DNA from 4 places in the Anaerosinus massiliensis genome. Region 4 is predicted to be linked to each of the others. Evidence: riboswitches for the same ligand, from Rfam matches in the RefSeq annotation. Region 4 holds a riboswitch; each other region holds the start of a gene.
What was found. Region 4 has a riboswitch for cobalamin ahead of BN6559_RS03470 (sirohydrochlorin cobaltochelatase). Riboswitches for the same ligand answer to the same signal wherever they lie in the genome.
Positions count from the first base shown of each region.

Region 1: another riboswitch for cobalamin. It lies ahead of BN6559_RS14855 (TonB-dependent receptor); the one in region 4 lies ahead of BN6559_RS03470 (sirohydrochlorin cobaltochelatase).
Region 2: another riboswitch for cobalamin. It lies ahead of nikB (nickel ABC transporter permease); the one in region 4 lies ahead of BN6559_RS03470 (sirohydrochlorin cobaltochelatase).
Region 3: another riboswitch for cobalamin. It lies ahead of BN6559_RS12755 (hypothetical protein); the one in region 4 lies ahead of BN6559_RS03470 (sirohydrochlorin cobaltochelatase).

Region 1 covers NZ_LT575483.1:3,098,332-3,102,911, forward strand. The annotation lists gene BN6559_RS14845 (DMT family transporter) at 1-733, shown strand, start outside; gene yddG (aromatic amino acid DMT transporter YddG) at 890-1,804, shown strand; cobalamin riboswitch at 2,018-2,200, shown strand; gene BN6559_RS14855 (TonB-dependent receptor) at 2,471-4,580, shown strand, end outside.
Region 2 covers NZ_LT575483.1:3,211,295-3,215,874, reverse strand. The annotation lists gene BN6559_RS15370 (ABC transporter substrate-binding protein) at 1-954, opposite strand, end outside; gene nikC (nickel transporter permease) at 1,014-1,835, opposite strand; gene nikB (nickel ABC transporter permease) at 1,836-2,777, opposite strand; cobalamin riboswitch at 3,042-3,221, opposite strand; gene BN6559_RS15355 (GNAT family N-acetyltransferase) at 3,299-3,739, opposite strand; gene BN6559_RS15350 (GNAT family N-acetyltransferase) at 3,754-4,242, opposite strand; gene BN6559_RS15345 (MarR family winged helix-turn-helix transcriptional regulator) at 4,245-4,580, opposite strand, start outside.
Region 3 covers NZ_LT575483.1:2,645,195-2,649,774, forward strand. The annotation lists gene argH (argininosuccinate lyase) at 1-1,082, shown strand, start outside; cobalamin riboswitch at 1,342-1,522, shown strand; cobalamin riboswitch at 1,643-1,824, shown strand; gene BN6559_RS12755 (hypothetical protein) at 2,096-3,505, shown strand; gene BN6559_RS12760 (TonB-dependent receptor domain-containing protein) at 3,601-4,580, shown strand, end outside.
Region 4 covers NZ_LT575483.1:644,658-649,237, forward strand. The annotation lists gene BN6559_RS03460 (ABC transporter substrate-binding protein) at 1-611, opposite strand, end outside; gene cobI (precorrin-2 C(20)-methyltransferase) at 642-1,340, opposite strand; gene BN6559_RS03470 (sirohydrochlorin cobaltochelatase) at 1,596-2,495, opposite strand; cobalamin riboswitch at 2,628-2,811, opposite strand; gene BN6559_RS03475 (ABC transporter substrate-binding protein) at 2,923-3,855, opposite strand; gene BN6559_RS03480 (TIM barrel protein) at 3,865-4,580, opposite strand, start outside.

The DNA of each region.
Region 1 (4,580 bases), 2.5 Mb from region 4:
TTCATTTCGGGTGAGTAGGCGGACTCTTTTATTTTGTGCACTGTTAGGTCTTGTTTGCCATGGAATCTGTAATATAATTTATAGTAAAGCCGTTATCTTAACTGGTGTGACGGTGAGTGCTGTTTTGATGAATAGTGCCCCGGTATTTACAACGGTGGCTTCTTACTTTTTATTCCGTGAAAAAATCACATGGATAAAATTTGCGGCGATGATTGTAAATATTGTCGGGTGTACGTTTGCTGCGACTGGCGGAAAGTTTGATCTTATGCTTTTATCGCTGTTCGGAGTTTTGTGTGGGATAGGATCTGGCTTTTGTTATGGAATGACGGCAATTATCGGAAAATTTGCTGGGGAGAAATGCAATGCCTATGTTATCAGCACGTATAGCTATTTGTTTGCCGCGGTCTTCCTCGTTATTTTTATGAATCCTTTAGAAAATCCCGCTGTTTTGAATAAGAGTGTACTTTGGTTAGGTTTTTTCTATGCTTTGATACCAACAGCGATTGCATATCTTATCTATTATCAAGGGTTGCAAAAAATTACAGAGAGCAGCAAGGTGCCTGTAATCGCGTCCGTTGAAGCCGTTGCTGCGGCAGTACTTGGGGTTGCGATTTTTAAGGAGCAGTTAAATGCAGCGAATATCATCGGTATTTTTCTGGTAATAGGTTCTATCATATTGATGAATTATAGAATTCGTCCGCAAATAAACAATGATATCAAGGCAGATATGTAAATCACAGTCATTTTAATAAAGTGGTGTTGCAAGTCAGTCTCATATTGATTAAACTACAAGTACCTTTTATTGGAATTCGTCCATAGATTGTCGGAGTATGCATTGAAGCTGGAATGGTATTATTTTTTACACATGAACAAAAAGGGGATTATATGGATGAACATAGGAGCTAAAAATAATGCCACCGCTATTGGGTTAATTGCGATCGTGCTTTGGAGCACAATGGTTGGTTTAATTCATAGCATAAGTGAGATGCTTGATCCACTTGGCGGTATTGCGCTGATTTATACATTTGCTTCGGCTCTTCTTCTCGTTACCTTAGGCGTGCCCAAAATAAAAACTTTTTCTCGGAGCTATTTGTTGTTTGGCGGTTTTTTATTTATGGCGTATGAGATATCGTTTGCGCTGGCGATTGGGTATGCAAATACAGGGACGCAGGCAATTGAAGTCAATATTATAAATTATTTGTGGCCTTGCCTTACAATCGTATTCGCTATCATTTTTAACAAGCAGAAATTCACATTTTTGCTTATTCCCGGACTGCTTCTTTCTTTTCTTGGTGTTTGTTGGACCTTGGGAGGCGAGAAAGGCTTAGATTTAAGTGTGATGATGAGCAATATAAAAAGTAACCCGTTTAGCTACGTTTTAGCGTTTGCAGGCGCTTTTATTTGGGCTGGATACTGTACTGTAACAAATAGGTTGTCGGAGGGAAAAAACGAAATTGTAGTGTTCTTTATCCTTATTACTGTTGTTTTATGGGGGAAGTTCTTTATGAGTGGAGTTTCACTTAACCTTAGCATGCATGCAATATTTTATGCATTGATGGCAGGCTGTGCAGTAGGATTTGGGTATGCTGCCTGGAATTTTGGTATTTTATATGGCGATATTACAATACTTGCGAGTGCATCATACTTCACACCGATCGTATCATCGTTATTATCTTCAGTGCTATTGCATGCACCACTTTCTTTTTCTTTTTGGCAAGGTGTGGTGATGGTATGTTTGGGCTCCGTTTTGTGCTGGCAGGCGACGAAAGAGCAGATAGCAAAAGATAAAGTTTGTTCTTCATAATGATTTATCATTTAATTCATAAAGAAGACAAAACTCTAATTTCTTTTAAGATGCAGTTGGGTTTTTTATTTTGAGTTAATTATATTGCTGAAGTATGTTTTTTGATAAAAATGCATAATGAATGCGCCTACATGTCGGATCAGGGAAATTTTTAGCGAAAATCATTGACAATAAAATTTGTCAATGCTATCATAATATCGAAATATGGAAAAGATTATATGAGTTGAAGCAGGTGTCCGAAAGGACTTAATAGGGAAGTCTGATGTAAGGTCAGCGCGGTCCCGCCACTGTAACAGGGAGTGAATCCGTAAAAATGCCACTGGAGCAAAAGCTTTGGGAAGGTGCGGAGAAACGATGAACTGGAGCCAGGAGAACTGCCTGTTTAGCAATCACCGTTAGCATTCATGTATGGATGCTTGTACCTGCGAGCGATGGGGAGGAGATTTGATACCATCTAGATTTGTTTTGGTGGAGTAGATTTTCTTCGGCTTGTTTTATAAGCCGATTTTTTATTTATTTGCTGAAAAATTTTTATATGAGTGTGCAAAATCTGCCTGCGCTTTGCAGGCAGATTTTTTTCGTATCGAAGAAAAGTTAGATAAAGATTGGTGTGGAGATATTGTGCTCTTTGTTTATATGAATGAAGGGACAAATCAAGGAGGAAAAATGAGAAAATTAACAAAAAAAGCTACTTGGGGAGTCCTTTCAGGATTTATTTTTATGGCAAACGGAGTGAATTTACCAGTTGGTTTGGCTGCGGAGGCAGTTGTACAAGAAGAAAGTTCAACAGAGGAAAACAAGGCAATGCCGGAGTATGATTTTGATGAAATTGTTGTAACGGGAGAAAGGGAAACTTATGCAGGAGGCTTTCTTGCTAAAACTGGTTCAGTGGGATTCCTTGGCGAAAAAGATGTCATGGATACACCGTTTACGGTTGCCTTTTTATCAGAAAAGACCATCGAAACTTTTGGCGATCCAACCCAGCCTTTAGATAGTGTATTGGCTAATACACCATCGATTCGGCAGTCGGGTAGTGTGCTGCATAATGATTTCACATTTCGTGGATTTCGAGCGAATGGAACAAGCACCTACGTCAATGGCGTTCCCGGTATTTGGACACAGTTTAATGCACCGACGCATGTAGCTGAAAAAGTTGAAATTGTTTCTGGCCCCAACAGTGGAATTAGCGGCACTGGCACGCAATATGAATCGGATACGGCTGGCGGACTTGTTAATTTTGTTACGAAAAAAGCTGGTGATGAACCGCTCAATCGTTATACACAAACTTTCTCTGGAAAAGGTCTCTTCGGTGAATATTATGATTTTGGCCGCAGGTTCGGAAAAGATAAAGAATGGGGAATTCGTGTCAACACTGAGAACTTGAATGGACAGACAAGTATCAGTAATGAACGGATTAAAGCCAAGAGTATCTATCTTGATCTTGATCATGTCGATGAAAAAAGCAAAACAAATTTATTTGCCGGTTATCGGGATATCGATATTTTAAATGGACAGAGATGGTTTAAGCTGGGGTCCAATGTAACGAAAATGCCGAGCGTTCCTGATGCGAGTAAAAATTATTCGTTTGATGGTATGGCGAAAGCGTCCTATGGCTGGAGTGCTACGCTGAATCATGAACAAATTTTAAATGCGCATTGGAAAGCATTTTTAAATGGCGGCGTGATGCGTAATAAATTAAATAAAAATGTTATGTATCAGAACAGTGCAGTGACCTTGATCAATGATTTAGGGGATTTTTCTATTAATACACAGAGTACAACTACGCCGCAGAAAGCTTATTATTTACAAACGGGTGTCATGGGGAATTTCAAAACCGGTGAGGTGGATCATACATTGACCATTGCAGCCGATCAAGCATGGCGCAATCGTGATGCAGCAAAAAATGTTAAAACCTATACCATTGGTAAAGGTAATATTTATACAGGTTTAGACCAAACACAGGATGTGAATGTAGCGTATGAAAGTGCGCTTTCAAATAAGACAAGAATCAAGGGCTGGTCAGTCGTGGATTCCATGGATTATAAAAAGATGAATGTGTTAGTAGGTTTACATAGACATGATGCTGAGGTGAATGCCTATAACACAGCGACAGGAAAGTTGTCTTCTCGTGTAGAAAGTGATGCGTATTCTCCAACGTATGCGATATCGTATCAACCGATTGATCATGTATCTTTTTATGCAAGTCACTCAGAAAATTTTGATGCGGGTACGGTTGTTGGTTCTACTTATAAGAATGCTGGGGAAATTTTATCTCCGAATAAAACCAAACAAAATGAGGTTGGTATCAAATATTTGAATAAGAGTACTTTAACGACGTTGAGTGCTTTTGATATTAAACAGACAAATAATATTGATGTCACGAAAAACGGCGCAACGTATTATGAACAGGATGGGGAAGTTCGTCATAAAGGGGTAGAAATGACAGTCAGTCATGATTTTGCACCGAAATGGAGTGTAATGGGCGGACTTTCTTACTTGGATGCTAAATATGTCCAGACTGCAAAAGGCCAATATGATGGAATACAAGAATCCGGCAGAGGAAAATGGAGTGCTGTGGGCGTCTTAAAATACGCTGCCAGCGATACGGTCGATGTGATTGGCAGGGTGATGTATACAGGAAAAAGTCCGGTGATGTATGAACGTCTTTGGGCACCGTCTTATACCGTTTTTGATCTTGGCGTTGGTTACAAAACCAAGGTTATGGGATCGCCGGCGAAAATTAATCTGATGTGCTATAACTTATTTAATAAAGAAT
Region 2 (4,580 bases), 2.6 Mb from region 4:
ACCGTAATCCATAGATGGTGGTACAGGTGCTTTTCCTTCAATGAAAGTCCCTTTCAGTAGAATTTCATTATAAGATTTTCTGTCACAAGCACTGATAAATGCCGCACGTACTTTAGGATCACCGAGAACGCCCTTTTGATTAATTCGCGCCAGTACAGTGCGAAGTGAAGCGATACGATCTATATTGAATTTCGAAGTATCATTAAAAAGTGAGATATCTCCGGCTGCAATATTAACAGCCATATCAATTTCTCCTGACTGCAAAGCCATAGCGCGCGTATTTGGATCATCAATTGACGGAATTTCTACGGTTTCATAGGGTACTTCTCCATCCCAATAATAAGGATTTTTTACCATAACAGCTTTATCTTTCACAAAACTTTGTACCATGTAAGGGCCTGTACAGATCGGGCCTTCTTTTGCAAAATTCCGTTTTGCTTCAGCGGTTACATCAACAATAAGAAATAGTGGATCTGCTAAAAACCCCGGCATATTTGGTTCTGGCTTTTCTGTACGAATTTTAAGCGTTTGGCCATCGGTAGTCATTTCAGCATATTTAAAAAAAGTTGCTGCACGTTTATTTTTTTCAAATGCTCTCTCAATCGACGCCTTGACAGCTTCCGCAGTTAATGGCGTTCCATTTGAAAACTTCACATTATCTCTGATTTTAAAAGTCCATGTTAAATGATCATCACTTATTTGCCAGCTTTCCGCCAACCAAGGTGTTACTTTCATTTTTTCATCAAATTTTGCTAAACTTTCCCCCATACCATAACGCATAACAACCCAGCCAAAATAATTTTCTGTTGGTTCAAGCGTATCTGCAAAATTTGTTACCCCAATTTTTAAGGTTGTTTTATCTGCTTCTTTCTTGCTATCACCACAGCCTGCCATAAAAATTGCTGCGATGCAAACCATCATGAACACACTTAAAAGTTTTCCAAAACGTTTCATATCATCCATCCTCATCTTTTTTATTAGGCAATATCTCCCTGCCCAACTTGTGCTTTATATTAATTTACCCGCTGCGGATCCATAATGTCGCGCAGGCTGTCACCCCAAAGATTAAATATTGTTACAACAACTAGAATTGCTACGCCTGGGAAAATCATGAGCCAAGGTGCCGTTTGAATATACTGTCTTCCTTCATTCAACATAAGCCCCCACTCCGGCGTCGGCGGCTGCGCACCAAACCCTAAAAAGGAAAGACCTGCTAGTTCCATCATCATCGTACCAATATCCATCGCAGCTGTTACAACAATCGTCGGCAAAATGTTTGGTACGATATGCCGTCTTATAATCTGGTGCATTTTCGTTCCATTTGTAACCGCTGCCGCGATAAAATCGCGTTCACGCAATTTCAAAGTCAAACTGCGGGCCAGTCGTGCATATTTTGTCCAGCTCACAACCGCTAAGGCAAGAATTGTATTGATAATGTTGCCCCCCATCATACCAGCGATTGCAATTGCGAGCACAATGCCCGGAAAAGCAAGCATCATATCGGCAATACGCATAAAAACCATATCGATTTTACCACCACAGCAACCTGCAACAACGCCGATCAGCATCCCTACACCAGAAATAAGGATAACGAGTGAAAGTGTCATCATTAGAGAAATCTGCGTTCCTAAAAGTATGCGGGATAAGCAATCTCTGCCTAATTTATCGGTACCGAATAAATGCGCTGAAGAAGGTGAGAGCATAGAGTTTTTCATCGTCGCATCAAATGGATCATAAGGTGCAAGCCAAGGTGCAAATAGTGCCGCACCCAAAATCAAAAGAACCAAAACTGTATATAACCCAAATAAAAATTTATCTTTAGAAAAAGACTTCACTCAATGGCCCCCTCTCTTTAAACGCGGATCGAGATATGTATAGGAGATATCAACCAGCAGATTGATTCCCATATATAAAATTGCAATCCATAGAACAAATCCCTGTACCAATGGATAATCACGCATTTCAATAGCATGTACAGCCATTTTTCCGAGGCCCGGCCAAGAAAAGACCATTTCTATAACAGCCACACCGCCAAGCAGCCAGCCAATTGACAATCCCAAAAGTGTAATGAGCGGCAGACAAGCATTGGGAAGCACATGATGCCACAAAATTTTTCGCATCGGAATGCCTCGCGTACGTGCACCAATAACATAATCTTGCCCAAGTTCTTCAAGAACGGCGGTTCGTACTTGTCTCGTATATTTGGCCGACATTGCAATTGCCAGTGTTACCGCCGGAAGTACGATACGATCTGCAGACACAACCCCGCCGGCAATAGGAAACATGCCTAGTTTTAAACCAAAAATATAGAGTAAAATTAAACCTACCCAAAAACTAGGCATAGAAATTCCTAAAAAAGAGATACCACGAATGAAATAGTCAATTTTACGATTTCTATATACTGCAGAAAGAATACCACCAGGAACTGAAATAACTAACATCATAATAAGTGCAGTAGCGGCAAGCGTCAGAGTTCCCGGTAAGCACTGCCAAAGTCGATCTGCAACCGGCATTTTTGCCGAATAAGACATTCCCATATCTCCATGTGCGATCCCTACAATCCAGCGGATATACTGTATGTGAAAAGGCTGGTCTAAACCAAGCTGCGCTCTGGTCTCGGCAATCGTTTCTTCTGAAACAATCGTATCTCCAACCTCTAACAGCATTTCTACAGGGTCGCCTGGTGATAAATAGGTCAAACAAAACGTCAGAAATGTCACACCGGCAAGCGTAACCATCATCTGAATGACCCTACGCACAAATTCGTTTTTTTTCAAACTATCATCTCCTAAAATTCCTTATTTAAAATTGAATCATTACAGCGAAAATTATGTATTTTAGAATTTCTGCCAGAGCATATACCATTTTTCATGTTTCTTCGAACGATAAAGATAAGATTGCAAAAAAAAATCTTCCGCCAAAGCAGAAGATCGCAGTACAGTGCCGTATAAAATAATAAATGCCCTGACAAAAATAGCCAGGGCAAACAATACAGACCTATCGTGTACTGAAATCCCCTTCCCATCGCTCGTGAGTAAATTACGGTGATTGTTGAACAGGCAGTTCTCCTGGCTCTAGTTCATCGCTCGCTCAGCCTTCCCAGAATTTAAATTCCAGTGACATTTTTTGAGTCTGCTCCCTATTACAGTGGCGGGACCGCATTGGTTTTACACCAACTTCCCTATTAAGCCCTCTCGGGCACCTATTCCATATATAAAATTTATGAAATCATTGATCATCAAATTATTCTTTCTAAGGATAGCATATTCTATAAAATATTGTCAAATAAAAAGATAATTTAGATATGTTTCATCATATCGACATGCTCAATTCCCGCATCTAAATAGACTTCTCCTTGTGCTTGATATCCAAGTTTTTCATAAAACTTTTGTGCATGCAACTGTGCTGACAATTTCAATTTGCTATACTTTTCACCTTTTGCCTCCGTCTCGATACGATCCATGAGTAATTTACCAATTCCAGTGCCACGTTCTTTTTGCAGTACTGCCACTCGTTCAATTTTTAATATGCCGTTCTCGTATGGACGAAATCTAGCGGTTGCAATTGCTTTCTTTGACTCGTCTAAAATCAACACATGTTTCGTTGCTTCTTGACGATCATAAGCATCAAGCTCTAATTCCTCCGGTACATTTTGTTCTTCTATAAATACTTTTCTTCTGATTGCATAGGCTTTTTGCAGTTGTTCATCATTTACGATAATTAAACTTTTATATTTCATGTAGACGTATCTCCTCAAATGTGTAATTGATAAAATCTTGTATCGACCTTCATAACAGGAAACGTTTCTGGCAAACCCTCTTTTGTTATCTGCACGAATTTATTTTTTTCATAAAACCGATGTGCCGCCAAAAATTTCTCTGTCGTCCCTAAATAAATATTTCGCATCTCATGTTTTTTTGCCCACTCAATTGCCGTTTGTAATAAAGAATTTGCTACATTATGAGTTTTTCCCCGATATGGAGCCTTTACAAACATTTTTCGTAAAGCACCTTCGCCATTGCCGATATCCAATAAAGCAATCGTTCCTAACACAACATCTTGATCTATAGCCGTCCAAAAATTTCCGTTCTGGGATTGATAAAAATTCGGTATATTACTTAAATCCGGTTGATCGTCTTTTGTGATCGGAATCTGAAATTCCGTTTGCTGTATCGTAAGAATTAAATCAATGATCTGTTCTTTGTAGTTTTCTGTATAGCTTTGAATTACCATATTTGACATGCTTATTCCCTCTCCATCTTGTGTGCAATTTTCTTATCAATTTGAATCGACTGCTCCTTACTGGATTTTGTTTCTTTCCAATATTGATCAATATGAATGCACATTCTTTTCATAAATTGTTCCATCATTTTTTTTTCTTCTACAGAAAAGTCCTGAAAACAACTTTCAATATTCAAATTTTCTTCCTCAATCATATAAGGATAGATTTTTTTCGCTTTTTCAGAAGGGAAAAGATGATAAATCCGTTTATCTTCACAATCACGTGTTTTGCGTACATAATCTTCTGCCATCAATTTTTGTACAGCTTTTGTTGTTGTCGCTTTATCTACTTTCAATAA
Region 3 (4,580 bases), 2.0 Mb from region 4:
TGATTTTAAAAAAAGCCTCGGAAAATATAGAAACTATATTAACGGGATATACACATACGCAGCCGGCACAACCGATTACACTTGCCTTTTATTATATGGCAGTTTTTCAGGTGCTAAATCGTGATTTTATGAGAGTGAAAAATGGTTATGAAAGAACGAATTTATCTCCTTATGGGGCTGCAGCTCTTGCGGGGACAGGCTTTCCGATTGATCGTCAAAGATTAAGTGATTTACTTGGTTTTGATCAGGTCTTAACAAATGCATTAGACTGCGTTGGATCAAGAGATTATTTATTGGAAATAGAATCAGCATTGGCGATTATGATGACGAATGTTAGTAGAATCGCACAGGATCATTACTTGTGGGCTACAAATGAATTTGATTTATTGGATATTGATGGCTCACTTACAGTTTGCAGCAGTATCATGCCGCAAAAGAAAAATCCTGTTTCGCTGGAATACGTACGGGCAAAAGCTTCTCATATGGTAGGATCCCTAGTATCGAGTTTCTGTGTTTTGAAAAATACGCCATTTTCATTATGTATGGATTTATTTGAAACGCACGGTGACTATTGGAATGCGCACAAAGAAGTTATGCATAGTTTAGGGTTGTTAAAGGAAACGATACAACATTCACAATTGAAGAAAGAAATTGCTTATAAAAAGACACAAGAAAATTTTTCAACAGTTACGGCGCTTGCTGATTATCTGGTTGGAAAGTTTGATATATCTTTTGTTGAAGCGCACGATATTGTGGGAGGCATGGTTGCAGAAGTAATAGAGCAGGGAGCCTCTGTAAGTGGAATGGATAGCATGCTTCTTGAAAAATACTCAAAAGAAATTTTAGGAAATGCACTTGTGTTAAGTTCAGAAGAGATTGAAAGTGTTTTAGAACCTTCTAAAAATATTCAATCTAAAACGAGTTTGGGCAGTCCGAGCAAAACTTCTGTTGAAAAAATGCTGGATGAAGCGCAGTCGTGTTTAGCAGAGGATAAGAAATGGTTAGATGCTCAGATTAAACAAGTAGAAAAGGCTTATCAAAAAATAGAAATAGAAGAAAATAAAATTCTCAGTGTAGAATAATTCTTTTAAATATAAACAGATACGATTAGGAGTATATACTTGAAATCGTATCTGTTTTTTTCATATGTGAATAAGTAAACCTATATAATGAATTACTTTAATATATTACGAAAATAACAACATAAAACCAATTGCAAATTATAGATTGATAGGTTGAAAAACGTCGGAATATGTAAAACGAAATTACTGGACAAGGAAATTTTTCTGTGATAGTATGTAGGCAAATAAAGGGATAAAAGGAAAACAAAGAAAATTTAAATAAAGCTATTTCGGTACAGGTGCCTTTCGGGGCTTAATAGGGAAGATCGGTTAAAAGCCGACACGGTCCCGCCACTGTAATGGGGAGCAATGCTAAGAGATACCACTGGGATATATGCCTGGGAAGGTTTGGCGGCGCGATGAACCAGAGTCAGGAGAACTGCCTGTATAACATCACCGGTGACCTGCGAGAGATGGGGAGGGGATTATGGAGTATCAGTCTCTCTCTGGATATTTAATCGCAGAGGGATTTTTTTTACTATAGTAAAGTAAAGCAAAGGATAAAAGCACGAAACATATGATAATTGTATATTGGGATAGGTGCTCGTGAGAGCTTAATAGGGAAGACCGGTTGAAAGCCGGCGCGGTCCCGCCACTGTAATGGGGAGCAATGCCAAGAAATACCACTGGGGTGTAAATCCTGGGAAGGTTTGGCAGAGTGAAGATCCAGAGCCAGGAGAACTGCCTATCTGACAATCACCACTTGACCTGCGAGTGACAGGGAGGAGATTACGACAACTGGCAGATAACATTTATTTGTCAGGTTGAAGTAATGCTTACTCCCGATAAGGGAGTTTTTTTATTTGTCTTATTTTATTTAAATAAGACAAATAAAAAATTAGGTGGGAGCAGTGTGCAATAAAAACTTTTTAAGGAGGTGAGGTATTTTCGTGTCAGGCACTAAAAAGACCTCAGTGGCCCAAAGGCTGTTGAGTGCCGAGTTTTAAAAATAAAAAATGGGAGTGTGAATGTTTATGTCTACTAAGGTTGCTTATGGTACGTATGCTTATCCGGCACCAGATTATGTAGGTGTAGGTGATATCGGAACGGCTACCTATAATGGTTCAAGTATTGCGGCACATGCCGGTGTAGTCAAAACTTATGTGGATTCTGGAATAACTAAAAAGATTGCTGGCGATCCTAAACCGTTCTATTTCAAAAACAGCGCCGGTGCCGATCGGGTGCTCGTGGCTTCTCTTGCATGGTCAGGTGGTGTGGCGAACACCCATTTTCTCATTTATCAGGCGAATGCCGACAATACTTCACCCTATACCTGGGGCAGTCCCGTATATGGACCGCAGACCTGGTCGATTGGCAGTACCGCGATCACCAATCCCTATAAATTTGTAACCAAAACGATAGGCGGCGTATGCTATATCTATGGCATCGACTATGATAATAAGACTGTTTTCCGCATTAGTAGCAGTGAGGACACCTATACCCTTGATACTGCGCATAGTTTCACCTTTACTCCGCCAACAGGGCAAGAATCCTATGGCGTCGACTTGCAAGTCATCGGAGATTCTGTATTTGCTCTGTTTATTAGTGGTACCAATCTAACGGGAAGCAATGCTTCCTATGTGAAGAGTACTTTGGTTCGCTTAAGTACATCTCTGGACTCGCCAATCTACAAGGGACCGCATGGCTCTGCAACGGCACCGGGGTCAGAAGTCTGGCCGGCTGAAAATGCTTTTAGTATTCAAGCTTATGGGGATTATTTGTATCTGATTGCTGTCGGTGGTATGCAGCATTATACTACACCGATTACCTGGAATCCGACATCTCGCCTCCAAAAAATTGCGATCAGTGATTTGACCGTAACTGATGTACTTAGAGCAGCTACAACTGCTGAAGCTTCAACCAAACCAAATGATTGCTTTGATTTTCGCGCGCTCACCTTTAACAATGATGGTAGTCAGGCATTCATTTTAACTGGTGCGTATGACGCTACTTACACCATGAGCTGGCGCTTGTATGCAACTGATATGGATACGCTTGCTTCTACTAGCAACATCTCCCTAGTAAGCAGCCTAGTGACAACTAAAATTGCAAAGGTTGTAGATCACAAAAATATTTTAGCGGGCTATCTATGGACGTTGATGTATTCGGAAAGCACGGAGTCAACTTGGTTTACACGTGGCAACGATTTGGCAATTTATGATAGTAATGGAATCGTTGGTAGCGCTGCCACGATTACGATGCTCAGTAGCCTGGGAGCAAGTAATTCTCCTTCTCTCAATTCGATAACTCTTTATGGTGGTGAAGTTGCACCGCCAACGCAGGTTTTAAAAGGCTATGCGGCTCCAGCTTTTGTTTCCAATTCCGAACAGGCACTGATCGAACGGAAAAGACTGTTTGAATTGATGCGCAAGAATCAAAAATAGGACACGACAGAATATTTCGTAATGATAATTCTCTGTGGAAGGGAAAGTATTTTCCTTCCACTTTTTTGAATTGAACGAAGTAAGGAGATAGAATTTTGCGAAAACGAAAGAATCTGATTAGTGAGGTAAAAAAAAGGCGTGTACTGCTGGTGGCATTGGTAGCGTTGGCCTTGATTCATATAACGCCAGCATATGCGTCAGAAATTCTAAACGATGCAACACCAGCTTTGAAAAAGAATATGAAAAATACGTCCTTTGCAATTGGGGCAGGGGAGACAGTGACGACTTGGTCTGGCAACAAGGAACAGTCTGGGATAATTAATGTTCGGTACAATGGCAATATCGTTGTTCTAGGCGGCGGGATTTGGCGCCCTATGGATGCAACGTCACTTAGATTGCAAAACGGGACTTTTGAATTATATAAAGACGCCTTAGTGGATATGTCTTATAAATATGGGGAAAACTATCCGGCTAACAGTTGGAACAGTAATATCACTAGAAGTGATCGAGGTTTTATAGCTTATAATGCTATTCTACATAACGGGGCAATTTTGCGTATGAATGTAAACGATGATTATTCGGATGATTTTGCTTTTGATAATCCTCAACTTACCGCTGGCGAAGATTCCGCTATGGTTAAGGTACAGATTCGGTATTGTAAAAACTTCGGCGGAACCGACTGGGAAGCCAGTAAGGCGAATTATTTGTCGGGAAGCACTAGTAATATTATTTCTCTGTTGAATTTAGATTCGAATGTAGCTAATAAGCTTAATTTTGTAGGACAAAGCTATTATATTGATGATTCGCTACACAAGTATCTATTTGTGCCGGAATTAACATCAGAGACTTCTACAGATCCTTATACTGGTGCAATCTCCAAATCTTATAAAGTAGACTGGACGGCAACACGCACCGATCTTATTTCTCAGGGGGTACTCAGCGCGGCCAATGCCCAGTTGTCAATGCGCAATCTATGGCGAATGGAGGACGGCTTGTTCTGGAAACGGGGTGAAGAGCTGCGTTTCGCGAATTCACAGGGGCAAAATGAAGGGGCAGATGGTCCTTGGGCGCAGGT
Region 4 (4,580 bases):
TCCAGCTCAACAGTTACACTCTTTGCTGTACTATGCAGAATTGCTATTTTTTTAGCTTCCTTAGGGATTTTATCCGTTACATTTTGCACTTTTTGATTCATCGACTGCATCAAAGCTTTGCCTTTTTGAGTTTCGCCGGATATTTGAGAAAACAAATTAATTTTATCAAGAACATCTTGATAGGTTTTCATCTTAAGCACAATCACAGGAATATGGTTCGTTTCCAGAATCGGCAAAAATTTATCATGCATACCTTCATAGGCAATCACCAAATCTGGTTGAAGCGATATTACCTTTTCAATATTAATGTTATACACTGCACCAACTTCCTCAAGATCTTGTGCAGATACGGGTATGCTGTTTTTTGAACTAGGTCTTGCAATAAGCTTTGCATCTACAGCACCCAATAGTTCTAAAAAAGATGGTGATAATGCAATAATTTTTTCGGGTTTGTGTGTTAAGTTCACAGTCCTGTCTAAATCATCTTTTATCGTTAAATAAACGCTCTCTTCCTGATTCGCACTGTCCTTCTCCGCATTTGAACAAGCAGCCACATTCACAGCACATACAACCAACAAAAGAAACATACATATCTGTTTTAACTTTAACATTTTATCTTCCTCTAAAATTTCTATACTCGACTATCTGCGGCGCGCCAAGATCGTAGATAAATAATTTACCTTTTCATGCTTTGCAGCTTCTAAATCACGAATAATCAGCTCATCTTCTAAGCCGCATCTACTGATCATAACAGCTTTATCGGCAAGTTCGTTTTCTGTAAGCACATCAACCATTTCCGGGAAATTTTTATAAACTTTCATCATGACAACATTGTCAGTCACCGCAATTACTTGTTTAACTTTTTCTTCTGGTGCGGTTGCTGGAATAATACTTAAAATATCATTGCCTTCTACTAATGGATAGCCTAATTTGCTACCAATTGCGCAGAAAGCAGGAATGCCTGGAATCGTCTCAATCGTATAACCACAATTTTCCAACAATCTAAATACATAAATATAAGTACTGTAAAACATCGGATCGCCCAAAGTTAAAAATGCAACCTTCTTACCGGCCTTTAATAAAGCTAGAATTTCATTCTTATTCTCTTCCCAAACTTCTGGAGATTGTTCAAAATTAACCACCATAGGAAAGACTTGTTTGACAATTTCTACATCATCTTTTAAATAAGGTCTAGCAATAGAAAGTGCTAAACTATCTTCTTTCTTCTCCGTTTTCGGTGCAATAATAACATCTACTTCACGTATTGCATGAATTGCTTTTACTGTCAATAATTCCGGATCTCCAGGACCTACACCAATACCATAAAATATACCTGCCATAACTTCCTCCTAAGGTGTTAATACCATTAAATTATTTTAGCACTACAAGTCTGACACCTGCGGTACCAATTTCTCTTGTTCACAATGTAAATTTTACTTCTATGCTGTTTCTGTAAAACTCCATTATATTAAATACTATATAAAATAAAAAATACCTGTTTTTATTCATTGTTTTATAAAATAAACGGAAAATAAGAGTTAAAAAGCCAGCTTAGACTTTTAACTCTTATTCCCTAAAAAAATTTTACCGTTAATTTAGTTCTTACCTGCAATTGCATCTTTTACATGTTGCACATAAATCTTTTGTATTGCTTTATTTTCACCTAAACCATGAACATAAGTATCTACTTGATATCCTTCTGCTTTCAATAAATTTTTCCAAGAATCATCTTCATCGCCAGCCATATCATTATTTGCATGATCACCGGCAACAAGCATCAATGGCATCAACAATACTGATTTTACAGATTTTTTCGCTGCTAAACGAGCAACTACATCTTCAAAATTTGGATGATCAGTTTCCTCTACAACACCAATCGTTACAGGCATTTTCGCTGCATCAAATTCATTTTGCAATGCTTGATAAGCTGGATTGTGTTGATGTGGAGATCCATGCCCCATAAATACGATCTCTTGTCCTTTTTGAACCTTTGGAAGTTGTGTTTTCAACGCTTTCACAGCAATTGCGAAATCATCTACTTTCCCATCTGTTCCATCATTCATAAGAACAGGTCTGCCAATTTTAATACTTTGGAAAGAATTCTCATAAGTCTTCACTGGAGCAATGACTTTTTTATCGTATTCTTCTCCTGGCGTAAGATGTGTTGACTGTATTACAACCTCAGTATATCCTTCCGCTTTCAGCTTGTCCAATGCTTGTTCCAAAGTATCTGCATAAATGCCGCGGTCGGCTAATCTTTTCATTACAATTCTTGATGTGAATGCACGACGCACTTCATAGTCTGGAAAAGCCGCCTTAATTTCGTTTTCAACGCTTTCGATACACGCTTTTCTCGCGTCATCAAAAGTTGTTCCAAAACTTACAACTACAATTGCTTTTTTAGCGGCACTTGCACTTGCCACCGAGTGATGTGTTGCCAATACTGCTGAAACTGTAAAAGCAACGACTAACAAAGTACATAAAAACTGCTTCATAAAGATTCCTCCTAGATATTTTAATTAAGTAATACATATAAAAAAATAAGCCTTTTCTGCATAGCAAAAAAGGCTTATTTAGATATCATAAATTTATATCTATTAATCCCCTTCCCATCGCTCGCAGGTCCAACGGTGATTTCTTGACAGGCAGTTCTCCTGGCTCTAGATCATCGCTACTCCAAACCTTCCCAAAAGTAAAACTTTCAGTGGTATATTCTTGGATTCGCTCCCTATTACAGTGGCGGGACCGCATCGGCATTCAACCGATTTCCCTATTAAGCCCTTACCGGGCACCCATCTCAATGCTATTATTTTTTCATATTATGAAATAAAGTATATTTATTACAAAGGTTATGTTACCACTTTTATTTTTACTTGTCAATTGACAAATTCATTCTCTTTAAAATGCAATAAAATTATAAACTCATGGATAAACCACTTCAATTAAATCCCGCACGGCATAGACAACATACTGTGAAGTACAGTATGTGTATTTATCCTCCACTTGAATTAATTGTTTGTTTTTAACCGCTTTAACCGTAGAAAATGCAGGATCATCGATTACTTCCTGCTTAAAGTTTTCAATACCCTTTCCTTCATAATCCCAAGTAGGAATCATAATAAAATCGGGATTCACAGCAACCAGCTGCTCTTTCGCTAACACATCATTTTTTTCTAAACCGGCAATCGCAGCGCCATTGACTACACCGGCATATTTATAAATATCATCCAGCATACTCCCCTTCCCGCCATAACACCCCATAAAGGATAATGCCATAACAACCTTGCGTTCATGCTCTGAAATTTTATTTGCCTTTTCTTGTACTTTTGACAACACGGCATTCATTTCTTCTACAACAGATTTACTGCGTTCCTCTTCGCCAACTAATTCGCCGAATTTCATAACTAAAGTTTTGACCTCTGCAATCGTCGCCGGCGTCTTATAAACGTATACCTGCAGCCCAACCTCTCGTAAACTCTCGATGAGCTCGGTTGGCAGCCAATCTGAAGCAATCACGAGATCCGGCCTGCATGCGAAAACACCTTCCACACTCTTACTGCTTAATACAGGTATATCCTGCGCCTGGACCGCAATATTAGAGATTCCATAATCTGCTGCACGTGAGGAACAGGCCGCCAGACGCTTATCATCCACTAATGATAATAAAATTTCATCACTGCATAACGTAAGTGATACAATTCGCTGCGGTTTTGCTTCCAATTTTATCTTTATGCCTTGACTATCAACAGCTTCATAACCATCATTCTCATGAATTGTCGCATCCTGAAAGTTACATCCATGAAAGAAAATACTGCAAAGGATGATTATACTCCATACAATACGGCGCTTTATCATTTGTACTCCTCACTTTATTGCATTTTGCTGTATTTCAAGTTTACGCTGCCAATCTTCAGCATCTTTTTGCATAAATTCATGCACCAAAAATTCTGGTTGAATATACGAAATAAGTTTCTTCACTTGCGGTGTTGAAAAAGGCAAATGTTCATCAATTTTAAGGATATGCTCCATAATCTCACCACTTGTCCGATTTGTATCTATCTTATTCTGCATACAACTTGCAACATATGTACCGGATAAAGAATAGTGCAAATGCAGCCCCTTAATAAAGGTGCGATATTCCCCTAAATTCTCCACGCACTGCAGCACATAGTCGATGGCCTCATCTTGATTTTTTAACCGCTGGTTGGTATTCATTAAATGTCCCGTGTCTAGCATAATCCCAACATGCTCGTGCTGTACCTGTGTAAGCAATTTTTCCACCAAACGCTTATTCACTAAAGTCAAACCCGGCCACCAGAGATTTTCAAACAACAGCGTTGTATTTTGGGGAATCTGGTTGACCAATGCATTTACCAATTCAATCGTAGCATCAATCACCTCTTCACTGCTTGCGTGAAACTTCCAACTAAAAACTTCATCCAATCTTGCATGACTCACGTGAAACACAAAATATTTTGCTTGCGTTTGACTGGCAATTTTAAGATTTTGGGCATAAAGTTTTAACCAATCACTTCTGTTAACCCCGCCATAGCATTCAATAATCGCCCGCCTGCTGCCAA